One region of the Silvanigrella paludirubra genome, then DNA from elsewhere that is predicted to be linked to it. Evidence: riboswitches for the same ligand, from Rfam matches in the RefSeq annotation. Region 1 holds a riboswitch; the other holds the start of a gene.
The links. Region 1 has a riboswitch for cobalamin ahead of GCL60_RS07505 (acyl-CoA thioesterase). Riboswitches for the same ligand answer to the same signal wherever they lie in the genome.

Region 1 (7,912 bases):
ATTTTTATCCTTTAGATGTTGTTTGTTAGTATTTTTTAATAATCGGAAAATTTAGAATGATACAATTTTAAGTAAGATGAAAAATTTATCCTTAATGTCAAAAAATAATTAATATTATTAGCAGCGGCTCCAACCACATTCATTACAAACAATACAATTAGATTGATGAATTAAAGAGTCCTTTTGGCAGCTAGGGCAGTTTTCACCATGTAATTTACTTCCATCTTCTATATATTTTTTAAGAACTCTACTGATTGCTTTAGCAAAGGTTGTCATATCTCCTTCAGATTTTACCAGCTGTTGTACTATAAATCTAATATCTACGTGATGTCTTAAATTTAAAGAGACAAGCCTTGTCATAGCGCTTTCTGATCCATCATTTTTAAATGATTTTTTTATATCTAATTTTATTTCTTTATCCTTATTTTTTAAAACTAAAAAATAATTTCTTTTTTCATTTTTAAATATTTTTCCTTTTGTATAAATAGAAGGATTAAAATTTTTATGAAGAAGACCACAAAATACTTCATAGGGGCTATTATCAATTAATCCTACAAGTACAATCCATTTTTGACCTGATACATTTGTCTGATGAATGTCACATATAACTTCTTGGGGTCTTTTAAAAGAAACAAGTTTACTTAATTTATTTTTATTATTATCTGAAATATGATTTAGAATGCCTTCTCTACTTTTATCTCTGTAAACTGTGACAGATTTAAGTTCATATTCCCAAGATTTAAAATATATTTCAAGAATATCTTTGACTGTAGCCGATTCAGGAAGGTTATAAGTAACTGAAATTCCACTATCAATATATTTATACAATTCTGACATTAATTTAATTTTATTTATTGGATTGATATTTTTTTTAGGATTTTTATTCCATGCTGCAAAAACCCACTCTTCGGATTGAATCATTTCATCAATATTTTTCTTTGTAACTTTTAACTTTTTTCTTTTTAACTCATTTAATACACAATTATCATAAATAACATGTGTTCTGTATTCACCAGTTACTGCTCTTTCTTTTCGTTCATAGTAGGGAGAAAAAGAGGGTTCGCAACCATTCCCTCCTGTTCCAACAACCATAGAAAGTGTTCCTGTTGGTGCAACTGATAGACAACATACATGTCTCATGAATTCAAAATCATTTAATTTTAAATTTGTTAATTCACAAAGTCTTTTGATAAATGGGCTTTGTGTGAACCATTCTTTTTTAAATTCAGTAAAACTTCCTCTTTCTTTTCCTAACTCAATTGATGTTCGATAAGCGGATTCTGAAAAAACACTCATTATTATTTTTATTATTTCGATACTTTTTTCTGATCCATAAATTATTTTATTTTTTATAAACCAATCATATAATCCAGTGAATCCTAAACCTATTCTTGTCATTTCTTTTAATTTTTGTCTTTGAATGGGGTGAGGAGATCTTTTTTCCTCATACTCAGCAAGCATTACATTATCTAAAAAACGAATACCAAATGAAACTCTTTCTACTAACCAATCTTTCCAATTTTCATGATATAGAGGCATATTATAAAAATTTATAGATGCTAATACACAAGTATTAAATGGATCTAACTTTTGTTCTGAACATCCATTTGTTGATACAATATGAAATTTTTTATTAGGATGATAATTGCTATTTGACCAATATTCACTATTATCCCAAAATTCAATTCCAGGTTCCCCAGTTTTCCAAGCCTGATAAGCAATCTTTTGAAATAAATTTTTTGCATTTATTTGTTTCGTTATTTCTATATTTGGGCCTGACGAGTCATTATCAAATAACTTTTCTCCTACAAAAACCTCATTATTTAATCGTTTCCATTTTAATTCAATATTTTTATTTTTTTCTACACAATTCATAAAATGGGAGTCAATTTTTAGGGATATATTTTGAGAAGTTAGTTTAGTAATATCTGATTTACATGAAATAAATTCTTCACTGTCAGGATGATAAATCCATATATCTGGTTTAGTTGCTCCTCGGCGATTTTCTGCACCAATCACTTGCATTGAAGCATCATAATTTATAAGAAAGCTAACAGCACCGGTACTATACTTAGCACAATTATTCGTTTTAGCCCCTCTTGGTCTTAATCCAGAAATATCAATTCCATTCCCTTGTCCATAGGAAGCAATACGGCTCCAATTCATTAATGATTCTCCAAAAATATTTTCGATAGAATCTTTAACAGGGGCCTGTGTAGTGCAATTTACAAAAGATACTTTAGAACTTGGATTTCCTGCGGCTCTCCATATTCCACCTGCTGGGCTAAAATCTTTATTTGAAATAAATTGTATTGATTTTTGTTTCATTTCAGCAAATTTATTTTTATCGTATTTGTTTACTTCATGAGCAACACGATAAATAGCATCTTGAAAATTTTCTTTGTATACTTTATTTTTATTAGGCTCTGTTAATTCTAGACAATATTTACTTTCAAGAATATTTTTATATAATTCAGACATAAATTCATATTTAGTATGACTCATTTTTTGCTTCTTTATTTTTAAGATACAAGAATATAAGTTCAAATTATTATATTAATATTTTTCTTTTGATTCAATCTTTAAAATAAAAAAAGTGGAATAGCTAAAAGTTTGGAAAATAATAAAATTAAATTACTTGGGTTGTTTTGCCATTTTCATTGATAGCTACCATTGAAAACGTACCACTAACAGCTAATTCTCTTTTTTTCGTATACATATGTTCAATAAAAATTTGAACTTGAACTTTTAAACTTTTATTACCAACATGAGTTACAATTCCGTGAATATCGGCAAATGACCCTGCTGGAATTGGTTTTTGAAAATCAGTTTTATCTAAAGAAACCGTAACCATTTTTTTTCGAGAGAATCTTGTTGCTGTAATAAAAGCAACTTCATCCATCCAATTTAATGCGGTTCCTCCAAATAATGTATTGTAATGATTTGTGGTTTCTGGAAAAACACATTTAATCATTCGTGTTTCCGATTGATCAATATTTTCTTGAAAATCTTGAGATCTGTCCATGAGTAACCCCTTGCTCGAGAGTGAATTCTTGTAGGTAATCGGGCTTTCATAAAAAAAAATAATGATTACCGTTGCGGCACAGCGCTGGATTTTCACCAGACTTCCCCTACAAGAATAGGTACAGTATCTATAAAAAAAGCATTATGCAAATTAGACTAATTTTTTGTTTTTAAATTTAAGATATGATTAAATATATTTAAAGTATCAATATCTTGAAGACATTTTAGATTTTTAAATCGGCAAAATCCTTTTCCATGTCTAGAACAAGGGCTGCAAGATAAATTCATATATTCAATAGATATTTTTTCATAAATTGGAACAAAACCAAATAAAGGTGAGGTTGCACCAAATAATACACTTGCAGGAATTTTGAAGACATCGGCCCCATGAGCAGCAAAGGAGTCGTTTGTAACAATATATTTTGAATTGGAAATAATATTCAAAGTTTGATCTAATGTTGTTTTGTTTACTAAATTTATAATTCTAGTTTGTTGAGGATAATCTAAATATTCTCCAAGGTAAATTTCGTTTGTCAATCCACAAATAATAATATGGTAATTTGTTTGATTTACTATTTTTTGAATCAATTCGCGAAACTTTTCTTTAGGCCATGTTTTTATAAACCCACTAGCTCCAGGAAATATGGCTATATAATCGAATTTATTGTTAAAAAAAGAATTATTATTTTGTAAAATAATGTGGTTTTTATTTAATTTTTCATATGAATTTTTATCTTTTAATATAATATTTTTAATAAGTTTTTCTTGGATTTCATGAATTCTATTAAATTTTAATTTATTATCTTTTACTTTCTGTTTAAAAGAAAAATAAGATAAAATCACTAATAAAATACGATATAAAGTCATTTTGGATATAAAATATTTTTTTTCAAATTTAATATTAAGTTCATTTGAAATGAATTTTAAAGCTCTCTTACTTCGGGATGTTTTTTGTAAATCAACATATAAATGTTTTTTTAATGTTTTTAAACTATTTATATTTTCTAAAAAACTTTTTTCATTAACTTCATTACCTTTAAAATAATATAAATTTTTTTTTCCTTTTTGATGACAAATAAAAGCTTGTAGTCCATTTATTCGAAGAGCTATGTCTTTTGTGCTATGTGAAGTTATAAATACGGGAAAGTAACCATTTATTATTAATTTTACAATAGTATGGCTTGAGATTATTACATCTCCAATTGCACTGAGCCTGGTAATAAAAATAATTCTTTCAAATGTATTATCTGTAATATGTTCTTTTATATTATTCATTTTATCCATTTTTTTTCATAGCTGAAAATATAAATAAGGAAGACCATATAGCCATTGTTAAAATATAAAATATTCCTCCAATTGCAGAAATAGCAGATATAAGAGAAATTTTTCCTGTGATATCAGGAAAAAAAGCTTCTAAAATAATTCCAAAACCAAAAATAGGAATAGATACTAAATTTGTTAAAATAATCATTTTTATTTTTTTTTCTGAAATCATATTTTTAATGTGTGGAATTGATAATCCAATTAAAATCGTTGTAATACCCATAGAATTCATATGAGCATGCGCTGAACGTAACAATGTTCTTTGCCAGATCATAAATTCTGAGGGTGTAACCGCTGTTGAGTTTAAGAGTTTTACTTCAGCACCTAAAATACTTCCGAAAATACACCAAGAGAAAATCCAAAAAAAACCAATACCAATTAAAAATAATTTATATTTTTGCAATGAATTCACCTCATTCATGTAACTTGCAATATTATCGTGCAACTAAAACTCTAAATTGCGACAAAAATAATTTACTATGCCTCAAAAGACTTTACACCTTCGTCGACAGAGGTTTAATCCTCAATTACGATCATTTAGTAGCAAAATGATTGCTCGGATGAAATCGTTTTACAACTGGTAGAGATCAATGCACCTTAGATTAGAAAACTTTGATGGTCCTTTGGATCTTCTTCTGCACTTAATTAAAGCGCAGGAGTTGAATATCTTTAATATCCCAATTTTTATTATAACGGAACAATACCTTAGTTTTTTAAGGCAGGTACCTGAACTCGACTTCTTAACTGCTGGTGAATATTTAGCAATGGCAGCCCAGCTGATTGAAATCAAAGCAAATTTATTAGTCCCTGTTTTGCAAAATAACTCTCATTTAGAACCAGAGTCTTTAGATCAGGTTTCTGAAGAAGATCCTCGTAAGGTGTTGATTGAACAATTAATGGAATTTGAAGCCTTAAAAAAGGCTTCTGAAGTTTTACAATCCCTAAATGCAACGGCACAGGATATATTTCCTTCTGGGGAGTATAAAAGAAGGGATGAAGAAATCTCAGCATTTGAGCACCCAATCAAGGGAAATCCTTTTGATTTAATTATTTCTTTGGAACGTGTTTTGTTAAAGTTTTCAAATCAATCCACACCCAAGGTCATTGTTCGTGCTCAAAAAATTACTATTCAACAAAAAATGGAAATGATTAAAAAGAAATTAGAAGAACTTGAAAATGTAACCTTAAAAGTTCTAATTATGGACTGCTTATCTAGATATGAATTGATTGTTGTCATTATGGCTGTTCTAGAGCTTTGTAAAGCGAATCATGTGAATTTGTTTCAAAGTGCCATGTTTTCTGAAGTAGAGTTAACAAAAGGTATAAAATTTTATGAAGACACTTCTACTCTTCAAGATATTGAAGCGCAGATTTAATATATTCTCTATAGGCAACACTTAATGGGTACTCTGTATCATTTAGACGCATTTCTAAACGAGCTCTAGTTATATTATCTTTAGATATTGAATTATTTATGTTGTGTATTTCTTCATCAATTAGTTCATTTAAGCAGATATTATTTTCCATGTGATTATGTAATTTATCTTTTAAATATTTAATATTTTCTATGGATTCATTTTTTCTTGATAATTGATAGGATAATCTTTCAATAAAAAGTAGATTTTCATAATATTTATTTTCAAAATTAATTTCATTTTTGTGATTGACTTGATTTTTTATTATTAAATTAACTAATTTAGATAAAAAAATAGATTTATTATAAATATCATTTATATCATTATCTAAAATAGATTCTTTTATTGAAAGTAAGTTTAGTTTAAAGTTTTCATCTTTAAGATTTAAAAAATAAAAATAAGAATTAGATAGAGCTTCTAGCTTATTCAATAGTGAATAAAAGCCAAATTTAATAGAATCTTCTTGCCAGAAAGTAAGTGGTGCAAATAAATTTTCTTTGTTTAAAGATAAATTAGATAACGCAATTTTTTCTACTTCAGCAAAAACATAGTCTAAATTAATATCAATATTTATATCTTTTTCTATTTGTTCTAATAATATTAAAGCTCGAGAGCATTTAACAGTAGAAGAAGGTATTTGATTTATAGTATTAATCCCTTTTTTAGCATTTAAAATTAAAATAGATTTAATTTCTTTATTTAATTCCATGTAAGTTTCATTAAAATCTTTAAATAATAAATAACTTAAATATTGTCTTGCTAAAGGAACTCCTAAGGAAAAATCGAATTCTTCAATTAATTTTCTAATTAAATTTAAATTGGAATCATCTGGTTTTATGGATTTTGCATGAATGAAATCAATAAATTGGGATTCGCCTCCATCTATAAGATTGTATGACGCTTTTACAATGAAATTCAGGCAAGAAAGGTAAGGCGAGACTTTCACTGAATGATTTATTGAGTTATTTAAATTTTCACTGTTGACCACGACTAAACTTCCCGTTATAAAGCACCAACTGCGGCAAATTTTTGCGCAAGGAGTAATGCTATTGTTAAGTGGCTAATGCTACTGAACTATATTCTACTCTGAATGCTAGGTTGTGTCACTGCTTCTACAGGAACTCCACGCCTTTTGGGATGTGTGGCATAAGTAGTTATGTTTTTGAATAATTTTAGTTACTTGCGTTGTGAAACGCCCCATATAGCTAAAAAAGTTTGAAACAGGGCATACTCGCAGAGAATGAATTATAACTACAAGAATTTATTAATAAATTCTGTCTTTGTTTTGTGGAGATCTAATATGAAAACTTATTCTGCCAAAGCTTCTGAAATTCAGAAGAAATGGTTTATTGTTGATGCTGAAGGTAAAACTCTTGGACGTTTAGCAACTCAAATTGCTTATGTTCTGCGCGGCAAGCACAAGCCAACTTTCACGCCTCATATGGACATGGGTGATAACGTTATTGTTATTAATGCTGAGAAAGTAGTTCTTTCTTCAAATAAAGAGCTTACTAAGCTTTACCACCGTCACACAGGCTTTTTTGGCGGTCTTAAAACCCAAACTGCTGCTGAAATTCGCGCTTCTCAACCAGAGCGTTTATTAGAGCTAGCTGTTAAGGGAATGCTTCCACACAATCGTTTGGGTAATGAGTGCTACCGTCACCTTAAAGTATATGCTGGCGCTGAGCATCCACATACTGCTCAAAATCCGGAAGCATTACCAGAGCGTACACTTAAAAACTAATAAGCGATTTAAATGAGGGAGCCTAAAATGGCAGTTAAATATGTATCTGGCGTAGGTAAACGTAAAACATCTATCGCTCGTGTTTATTTGGTAAGAGATGGCAAAGGTGCTATCACAATCAATCACCGCACTCTTGAAGATTATTTCAAGCGTCCAACTTCACGCATGGTTGTTGAGCAACCTTTAAATCTTACTCAAACTTTAGGTAAGGTTGATATCCGCGTTACTGTTGTTGGTGGTGGTCTTTCTGGTCAAGCGGGAGCAATCCGTCATGGTATTACTCATGCGCTTCTTAACATGAACCCAGAATTCCGTTCTATTCTTAAGGCTTCTAGTCTTATTACTCGTGATGCGCGCATCAAAGAGCGTAAAAAATATGGTTTACGTTCTGCTCGTGCTCGTTTCC
Region 2 (7,912 bases), 220 kb from region 1:
TAAAGGACTTCCTTTATCTTTAATTGAAGATACGTCTATTAAAAATAAATTCATTTTAGCAACTTGAGAATTTGGGTATGGATTACAAGAAATAACCAATTTACTATTATCAATCACATTAATTTGTTTTGAAGCATTAAAACAATCAGAAACAACTTCTATTTTTTCTGCTGTTAGCAAGTCATCTGAAAGTTGATAAATAATGGGCTTTATATTTTTATATTTATAATTACCTACAGAAACAAGATAGACTTTTCCATTTGCATATAATAGGGATGTAACATTTGTTTCAGATTTTGATGGATTTTCAATATCTTGATTATCTAAATTTAATATTTGTCTATTTTTTATGATGGTATTTTGTAAGGACATATCTGTTTTTATGATTTCACCTCTATCATATCCAATTCCAACTATATTATTATTTACGGAAATAATATTATGTAAATTCATTGGAAATTCAGTATGCTCAACACCTGAATTATTATATATTGAAGAAATATAAGTAACACGAGTCAGTTTATTACCAGAAAAACGTTCAGCAAAATAAATACCTTGAATTTTATTTAAACTATCATATTTTTGAAAAACAATAGAATCACCGCTAGCAGGTCGCGATAAAATAAGAGTTGTTTTGTTTGTAGAAAAATCAAAACTATATAAATTACTAAATTCTCGCCATTTATTTGTTACTAAATAAGAATTTGAATCTGATATTTTAAATTCAGGATTTTTATTACTTTTTTTTCCACAACCTATAAATAATGTTGTCAATAATAATGGGAAACTAATAATCAATTTTTTTATTTTCATCCTAAAATTCGCCTATTAAAGAAATATAAAATCTACGACCCGGAGGTGGATATCCAATATAACCGTTAGTCTGCATTTGTTGAATAAAACCTGTAGAATTTGATACAGAAGAATATGTTTCATCTAAAATATTATAAATATCAAATGAAATGGTATAATTTTGAGAATTTAATTTATTTGAAAGAGTGTATGAAATACCAGCATTATATAGTGGAGGGACATCCATTTCATTTATATTTGCATAATCCAAATAAAAAGGGCTTTGCCAATTCATATTAAAATAAGCCCCAAATAGAGCTTGATAGCCTATAACATGACCAAGCAAAATGTTTTCAACATTTGTCCCCGTATTGATATAGTGCTTAGCGCTCCTTGGAACAAAGGATTCTTCATTTTCTAAAATCATTTTTGAAATTAAATATTGATAAGAAAAATATACTTTCCAAAAATCAAAAATATAATAGTCGGAATTTAAATAAAATCCATCTCTATAACCATTTTCAATATTTTGATACTGAAATGTATTTGAACTTGTCTGTTGCAAGAAAATTAAATTATTATCATTAGCATGAAAGTAACCAATTTCTCCAAATAAAGTTCGAAAACCTGTTTCAAATTTTTTACTACTCTCAGGTAACAAATTAATATTTGGCAATAATCCTTCAGGTGCACCATAAAACTCATTTAAATAAGGTCTTCTCATACTTAAAGTATAACGCATAAAATGAATTAAAAAATCATATTTATTTTGCAATGAGAAAGTATATCCATATATTGATTTTTCTTGTTCCTGAAATTTATTATTACAGGTATTTGAAGCACCTGGGTAATTACAATCCATATTTGAATTTGCTTGAGAGAATGAAACCCAAGCATTCATATTTGCAGAAAGTGAATATTTATTTGTAACAGCAATGACTATAGATTCAAATAAAGACAATCTAAAATCATTTCTATTTGCATTAACGCTACTCTTATAATCATCACTTAAATTAGATGGAACTAGAGTTTTTGTTTTTTGATTTGCTTGTAATAATTCAATTGAAATACCAGATTGTTCTTGTGCTAAAATAAATGAGGGTAATAAAAACCATGATTTTAGTTGTAAAGTATAATTTTCTGAATGATTTGCTTGAGCTGCAAAACCGCTCTGAATATTTTGTGTATCTGATGTATTATAAAGAATACCTAATTGATTTCCCCATTGTAATCCACTATCACTAAAAAGTTTTTGAGTATTTAATGTTGAAATTAAAATATTCTTTTTAGTTCTTGAAATTGAAAAACTTCCAATTTCTCCAGGATTTCCTTTGTTCTGATTTCCAAAAACTGTGTCAAATTTTATTTTCCCTAAACTTTGATTAAAGGTACTTAGACCAAAACTTGCAGCAAATTTTTTAAAATCATTATTTTGAAGAGATTCAAAGTACCCTTGATTCGGATTTAAAACAGAATTACTGGAATTAAATATAGGGTAATCTTCTTTGCTACTTGTATATTCAGAAGTCATAAATATTTCAAAATTTTTACGAGGTTTTAAGGAATAAACCCCAGATATTTGATTATAATGATATGAGCCAATTTTTTCTGTTACCTTAAATGCATTTACATTGTTTTCTTGATCATAAGTAAAGCAATCAATACGCCTACAACTTTGAATGTCTATATCTCCACTAATTCCCATAGAACTTAGCCAAAATGGAGGAGAATCCGGGTAAACATTTAATAAACCAATATTGGACAATGGCAATAACGAGACATTTTGTTCACTACTTCCTGCACCTGTTAGTGGAATTCCGTTAAAATAATAAGATGGTTCAAAAGCTCTCGCTCCTCTTAAACGAATTCTTAATGCACCGGCCTCACCACCAAAATGCTCCACCTGGGCTGATGTTATTTTATCAGCAAGATCTGAAAAACTTTTTGGAGCAGGAGAACTGCCTGGAGTCATTTTAGAGGAAATGGTTTCTTGATTTATATTTCCTAACGAAGGATCATGAAGGATTTCAACAGATTTATTAAATTTATTTTCTGAGTTTGACTGTTTCTTTATTGTTTCATTTTCTGGAATAACAATAATTGGTATGCTTTTTTGTGCAAATGCATTAACTGAAAATAAAACAAAAGCAAACACAAAAATTGGGCGCATAAATATATTCTTTTTTTACAGGAGATCCCCACGGATCTTTATCTATAAACGTCTACAAAGGACGTATGATGGCAGGTCTTCGGACTTAAAAGCTTTTCTTAAAAATAAGTTTTTCTACTTTCTGCGGCTTCCCAGTTTCCCAGTGCCATAATGCAAATTTCGTTCTTTAACACCGCTGCGGGACAGTTTTAGACTTTCACTAAATTCCCTTTTAATTTGTACAATTTTATTTTGATTTGATTCTTTATAAAATTTACAAAACCATCAACAATAAACATTTGTCATAAGAAAGGAATCATGTCAAATTCTATCAAAAGTATAAAAACAATTTTGACAAGTTAAACATTTTGAAATTAATATATTTATTGATAACCATTTTAAAGATTAAGGCATTAAAAATGTACCTAAAAAAAATTTTATTTATACTTATTTTTTTTAACTTTAAATTAATCGCTTTTGCAAAAAATGAAAGCTTATATATCGTCCGCGGTGATGGAGAATATCCACCCAATGAATTTACAGAAAACTCAAAAGTTATTGGAGTTCATGTAGATTTAATTCAAGCGGTCTTAAAAAAATTAAATTGGACTTATAAATATGAAAGTTATCCTTGGTCAAGAGCCCAACTTATGGCAGAAAAAGGGGATGTTGATGCCATTAGTTATATTGCACCAAATCCAGAACGTAATAAATACTTATGGTTTGAAAATTCTTTATTATCACAAAGTAATTTCTATTTTTGGATTTTAGCAAAAAATAAAGATAAAATATTTTACGATGGTGATATTAATAAATTTGCGCAAAGTATTTCCTCATTAGGATTAATTAAAGGATTTTATTATCAAGATATAATCACAAAAAGCTCATTTAATCTTGAATATAGTAACAATGAAAGTACTACATTACAAAAAATGCTAAAAGAACGCATGCCTGTTTATTTTGGAGAATATTATACATTTGATATTCTTTTGAAAAAAGAAAAAATGAGAAAATATTTTATTCATTTAAAACCAAGTATCTATGTATCAAGAAATTATATCGCTTTTTCTAAAAAACTAAATAAGAGTAAAGAGGAACAGCAATTAGCTCAAAATAGAGCTATTTCATTTAGCAATGAATTAAATAATTTTAAAAAAACCCCAGAATATAATCTAATTTTAAAAAAATATAACGCCGAAGAATAATAATTATTTTACAAATTAAATATTTAATTATTAAAATGCATTAAGTATTCATAATTTTTTTTCTGATTATTATTACTTGAACATGTTGGTAAAACAAAAGATGATGAACAAGGATTATCTCTTTTAACAGACCACATATGAAGCCCGCCTATATTAAATTGATTTGCAAACGTTTTTAATTTATCTGCATCATGAAGAGAAAAATTTTCTGTCGTTACATCATTTAGACCAATCATTGGCGTTATTGCTATCATTTGCCAAATGTCGTAATCTGAATAATTTGAATATTGAATTTTTAGAAATGAAAATAAATTATTCGCTGCTTGTATTGCATAGTCTGCCATATTTTGATTATAAGAATAACCATAATCCATAGCCATAATATTAACTATAAAATGAATTCCCTCTGACTTAGCAGCTTTAATTAACCACTCACCTTCTGCTGTTAAACCTTCAGGCATGGTAGCTAAGGTAAATGTTATTTTTGTTTCTGAATGATTTATCTGAAATTTTTTTATAACTTTTAACATTTTTGCGATTGACTTAAAATCAGATTGAAAGCTGCCCTCAATATCAAAATCCAATCCATTAGGGTGATAAACCAGATATATATTTTCATATATATCTAATAATTCATTAATTTCGCATGTAAAAGCCAAATTTAATCCATTTGCACCACCTAATGAAATAGAATATTTTTTATTATTTTCTGTTAATTTATCTGTAAGAAATTTTCCCCACCCAGAATCTACAGACATGGCTGAAATTCCAGCCCACCCAGCTTTACATTTTCCTTCTATAGATTGGAGGAATGCTAAAACAAATTCATCTGTACTTGTTTCATTTGCTATTGGAACAAGATCTAACGGCCTTCCGTTTGGATAGTTCTGCCAATCATTCCAAATAGCTCCAACTGTAATATCATCATATGGTGTCATTTTTATTTTTGGATTTAATATATTTGCTAAAGCAATACTTTCTAAAAAAATAAAATTTAATAATAATAAGTAATATTTGAAATAATTTAAGCTCATTTATATCTCCATATTTAAAATTTAGGAAATTTATATAGAGTGTAAATTATATTTAAGATGAAATTTTATTTTTTATTTTTGTCAAAATATTGATATGAAATTTTTCCAAATTATTTTTTAGTTTATTTAAAAAAACGAATGATTTGGCGAACTGCACCAGGTATAATAGAAGTTGTTTTAGTAACTCTTTTTAAGAGTTTATGGTTTGACTTTTTCTTATTTATAGAATTTTTTAAAGAAGTTTGAGACAAACGTGCTTCTGCGTCTTGAACTCCTTCAATACGTTCCCAGTTTTCACTTCCTCTTGATTGAGACTTTAAATAAACAGAATGAAAGTCATAATGATTATGTTCTTTCATATAACACCTCTTTTCTAAAATAGTTACTTTCAAATCAAAATCGATTTGGAAAGTCATCGACTTAAATTATATTTATATTTGCAACTTTCATAGATACAGAATTGCCTATATAGAAAAAACTGTACCTATGTTTTTTTTGAAACTGTACTGGTAATTATGACACAATAATGCTACAAAAATTAAATACATTTAATTTATATTTTTTATTTAAGTGTTTGTAAGGGTAGAAATCAATGGCTGGTTTTAGAAAAATTTATATTGATAGTTCAAGTGATAAAACATATTCAGATCAAATAGTAGAACAATATATTAGAGCTATTCAAACCGGTACACTTTTAGTTGGCGCCAAATTACCAAGCATACGTGATTTATCATTGACATTAAAAATTAATAAAATAGGTGTCATAACAGCTTATAATAAACTTTGTGATGGTGGCTACATTAAGGCAAAAGCTGGGAGTGGTTATTATGTTATTTACAAGCCACAAAAAAAATATGAACGCATTTCTGATAAAACCGTTACTGCTTTAAACCAAGATCCACAAATATCAGCTCAAGACTTTTCGTATCAACCTCTTTTTTATTATTCCAATGAAAGCATTACGAATTTAGGTGGAAATGATATTCCTAAAAACTTAGGAATAATGGAAGACCTGAGGGGGATAACAAGAACTATTTTTTCTAATAATTCAATAATTTATCAATATCCTAATAGACAAGGATATCTCCCATTAAGAGAGTTTATTGCCTTTGAACTTGAAAACAAAGGAATGCCTATATTTAATGCCGAACAAGTTTTAATATGCAATGGCGCAATACAAGCACTAAATATTGTTCTTAACACATATTTATCTCCTAATGATTATATTGTCATTGAAGCACCAAACTATGAATTTTATTTTTCATCTTTCATATTAAAAAAGTATAAACATATATATTTAGAAAGAACACCTGAAAAAATTAATTTATGCGAAGCTATTAAGTCTGAAATTAAAAATAAAAAACCAAAAATATTTATATTATATTCAAATTGCCATAATCCAACATCAGGTATTTTAAGTTCTGTTGAAAGACATGAAATTATAAATTTAGCAAAAGAAGTTAATGCAATTATAATAGAAATGGATATTTATAAAGGGCTCAATTATGATGATTTTGTGCCACCATATCTTTCAGCAATGGATGGATTCAATCATACAATATATATTTCAAGCTATTCTAAAATATTTGCCCCAGGAGTACGGATTGGATATTTGGCATCAAATAATGAAAAAATTCAAAGATTAATTCTTATGAAAACCTATCATGAAATTACTACTTCTTTAATTGACCAGCAAATTGTTTATGAAATGTGTATAAGAGGGATTTTAAAAAAACATATTCATAAGTTAAAGGATAGCTACAGGTCAAAAAGAGATACTCTTATTTCTATGCTAAAAAAGACTTCTCCTCAAGGATCAAAATGGAATCACCCAGAAGCAGGAATGCATTTATGGTTTGAATTTCCTCAAGGGGAAGATTTAAAAGTTATTGAAGAAAGATCATTCGAGAAAAAAATTGCAATTGCACCTGGATATTATTTTTTCCCTAACAAAATAAATTGCAATTTTATGCGTATTAATTTTGCTAATCTTGAACCCGTTCAAACTTATAATTCATTAGAAACAATTTTTACGATATGGAGAAATGCTTCTTCAAGAAAATGGATACAAAAAAAATGATTGATATATTATCGCAAAAAGCAACAATTGGTTTTTATTTTCATATTCCTTTTTGCCCACATATTTGCCCTTATTGTGACTTTATAAAAACATCAAAATTCACCAAAAAAGATATTATTGAATATTTTAATGAACTAAAAATTCAACTTAAATTTTTCATAGATAATATCCCTGAATATCACAATAAACATATTACAGTATATTTTGGTGGTGGAACTCCTGGTCTTTTTGAAGCATCTTATTATAAAGAACTTTTTGATATATTAAATTCTTTTTTCTATATTGAAGAAGCCACTCTAGAAACAAATCCTCTTACTAATTTGGAACGACGTTTTGAGGATTATTTAAATGTTGGATTTAATAGAATTACATTAGGAGCTCAATCTCTTTGTTCAAATGCACTTAAAATTTTAGGCAGAAAACATACTCCAGAAAATATATTAAATAATATAAAATGGGCAAAAAATGCCGGTTTTAAAAATATTCAAGTAGATCTTATTTATGGTTTAAAAAATGGAGTTAGAACAATATCGGTTAAAGATGAAATTGAATCTTTATATGAAGCAGGTTCATCTGGAATATCCGCTTATGCTTTAACAATTGAAAAAAGAACTTTATTTGCAAAAACCGATTTTGCCAACGATGACATTGC

Region 2: another riboswitch for cobalamin. It lies ahead of GCL60_RS06545 (TonB-dependent receptor plug domain-containing protein); the one in region 1 lies ahead of GCL60_RS07505 (acyl-CoA thioesterase).

Annotation. Positions count from the first base shown of each region.
Region 1 covers NZ_WFLM01000002.1:775,505-783,416, reverse strand. The annotation lists gene GCL60_RS07510 (TSCPD domain-containing protein) at 118-2,505, opposite strand; gene GCL60_RS07505 (acyl-CoA thioesterase) at 2,630-3,025, opposite strand; adenosylcobalamin-variant (AdoCbl-variant) riboswitch at 3,050-3,147, opposite strand; gene GCL60_RS07500 (glycosyltransferase family 9 protein) at 3,181-4,299, opposite strand; gene GCL60_RS07495 (hypothetical protein) at 4,301-4,750, opposite strand; gene GCL60_RS07490 (segregation and condensation protein A) at 4,938-5,723, shown strand; gene GCL60_RS07485 (hypothetical protein) at 5,692-6,750, opposite strand; gene rplM (50S ribosomal protein L13) at 7,063-7,506, shown strand; gene rpsI (30S ribosomal protein S9) at 7,534-7,912, shown strand, end outside.
Region 2 covers NZ_WFLM01000002.1:557,918-565,829, forward strand. The annotation lists gene GCL60_RS06540 (hypothetical protein) at 1-813, opposite strand, end outside; gene GCL60_RS06545 (TonB-dependent receptor plug domain-containing protein) at 815-2,962, opposite strand; cobalamin riboswitch at 3,016-3,243, opposite strand; gene GCL60_RS06550 (substrate-binding periplasmic protein) at 3,361-4,146, shown strand; gene GCL60_RS06555 (chitinase) at 4,170-5,180, opposite strand; gene GCL60_RS06560 (hypothetical protein) at 5,303-5,539, opposite strand; gene GCL60_RS06565 (aminotransferase-like domain-containing protein) at 5,773-7,260, shown strand; gene GCL60_RS06570 (coproporphyrinogen-III oxidase family protein) at 7,257-7,912, shown strand, end outside.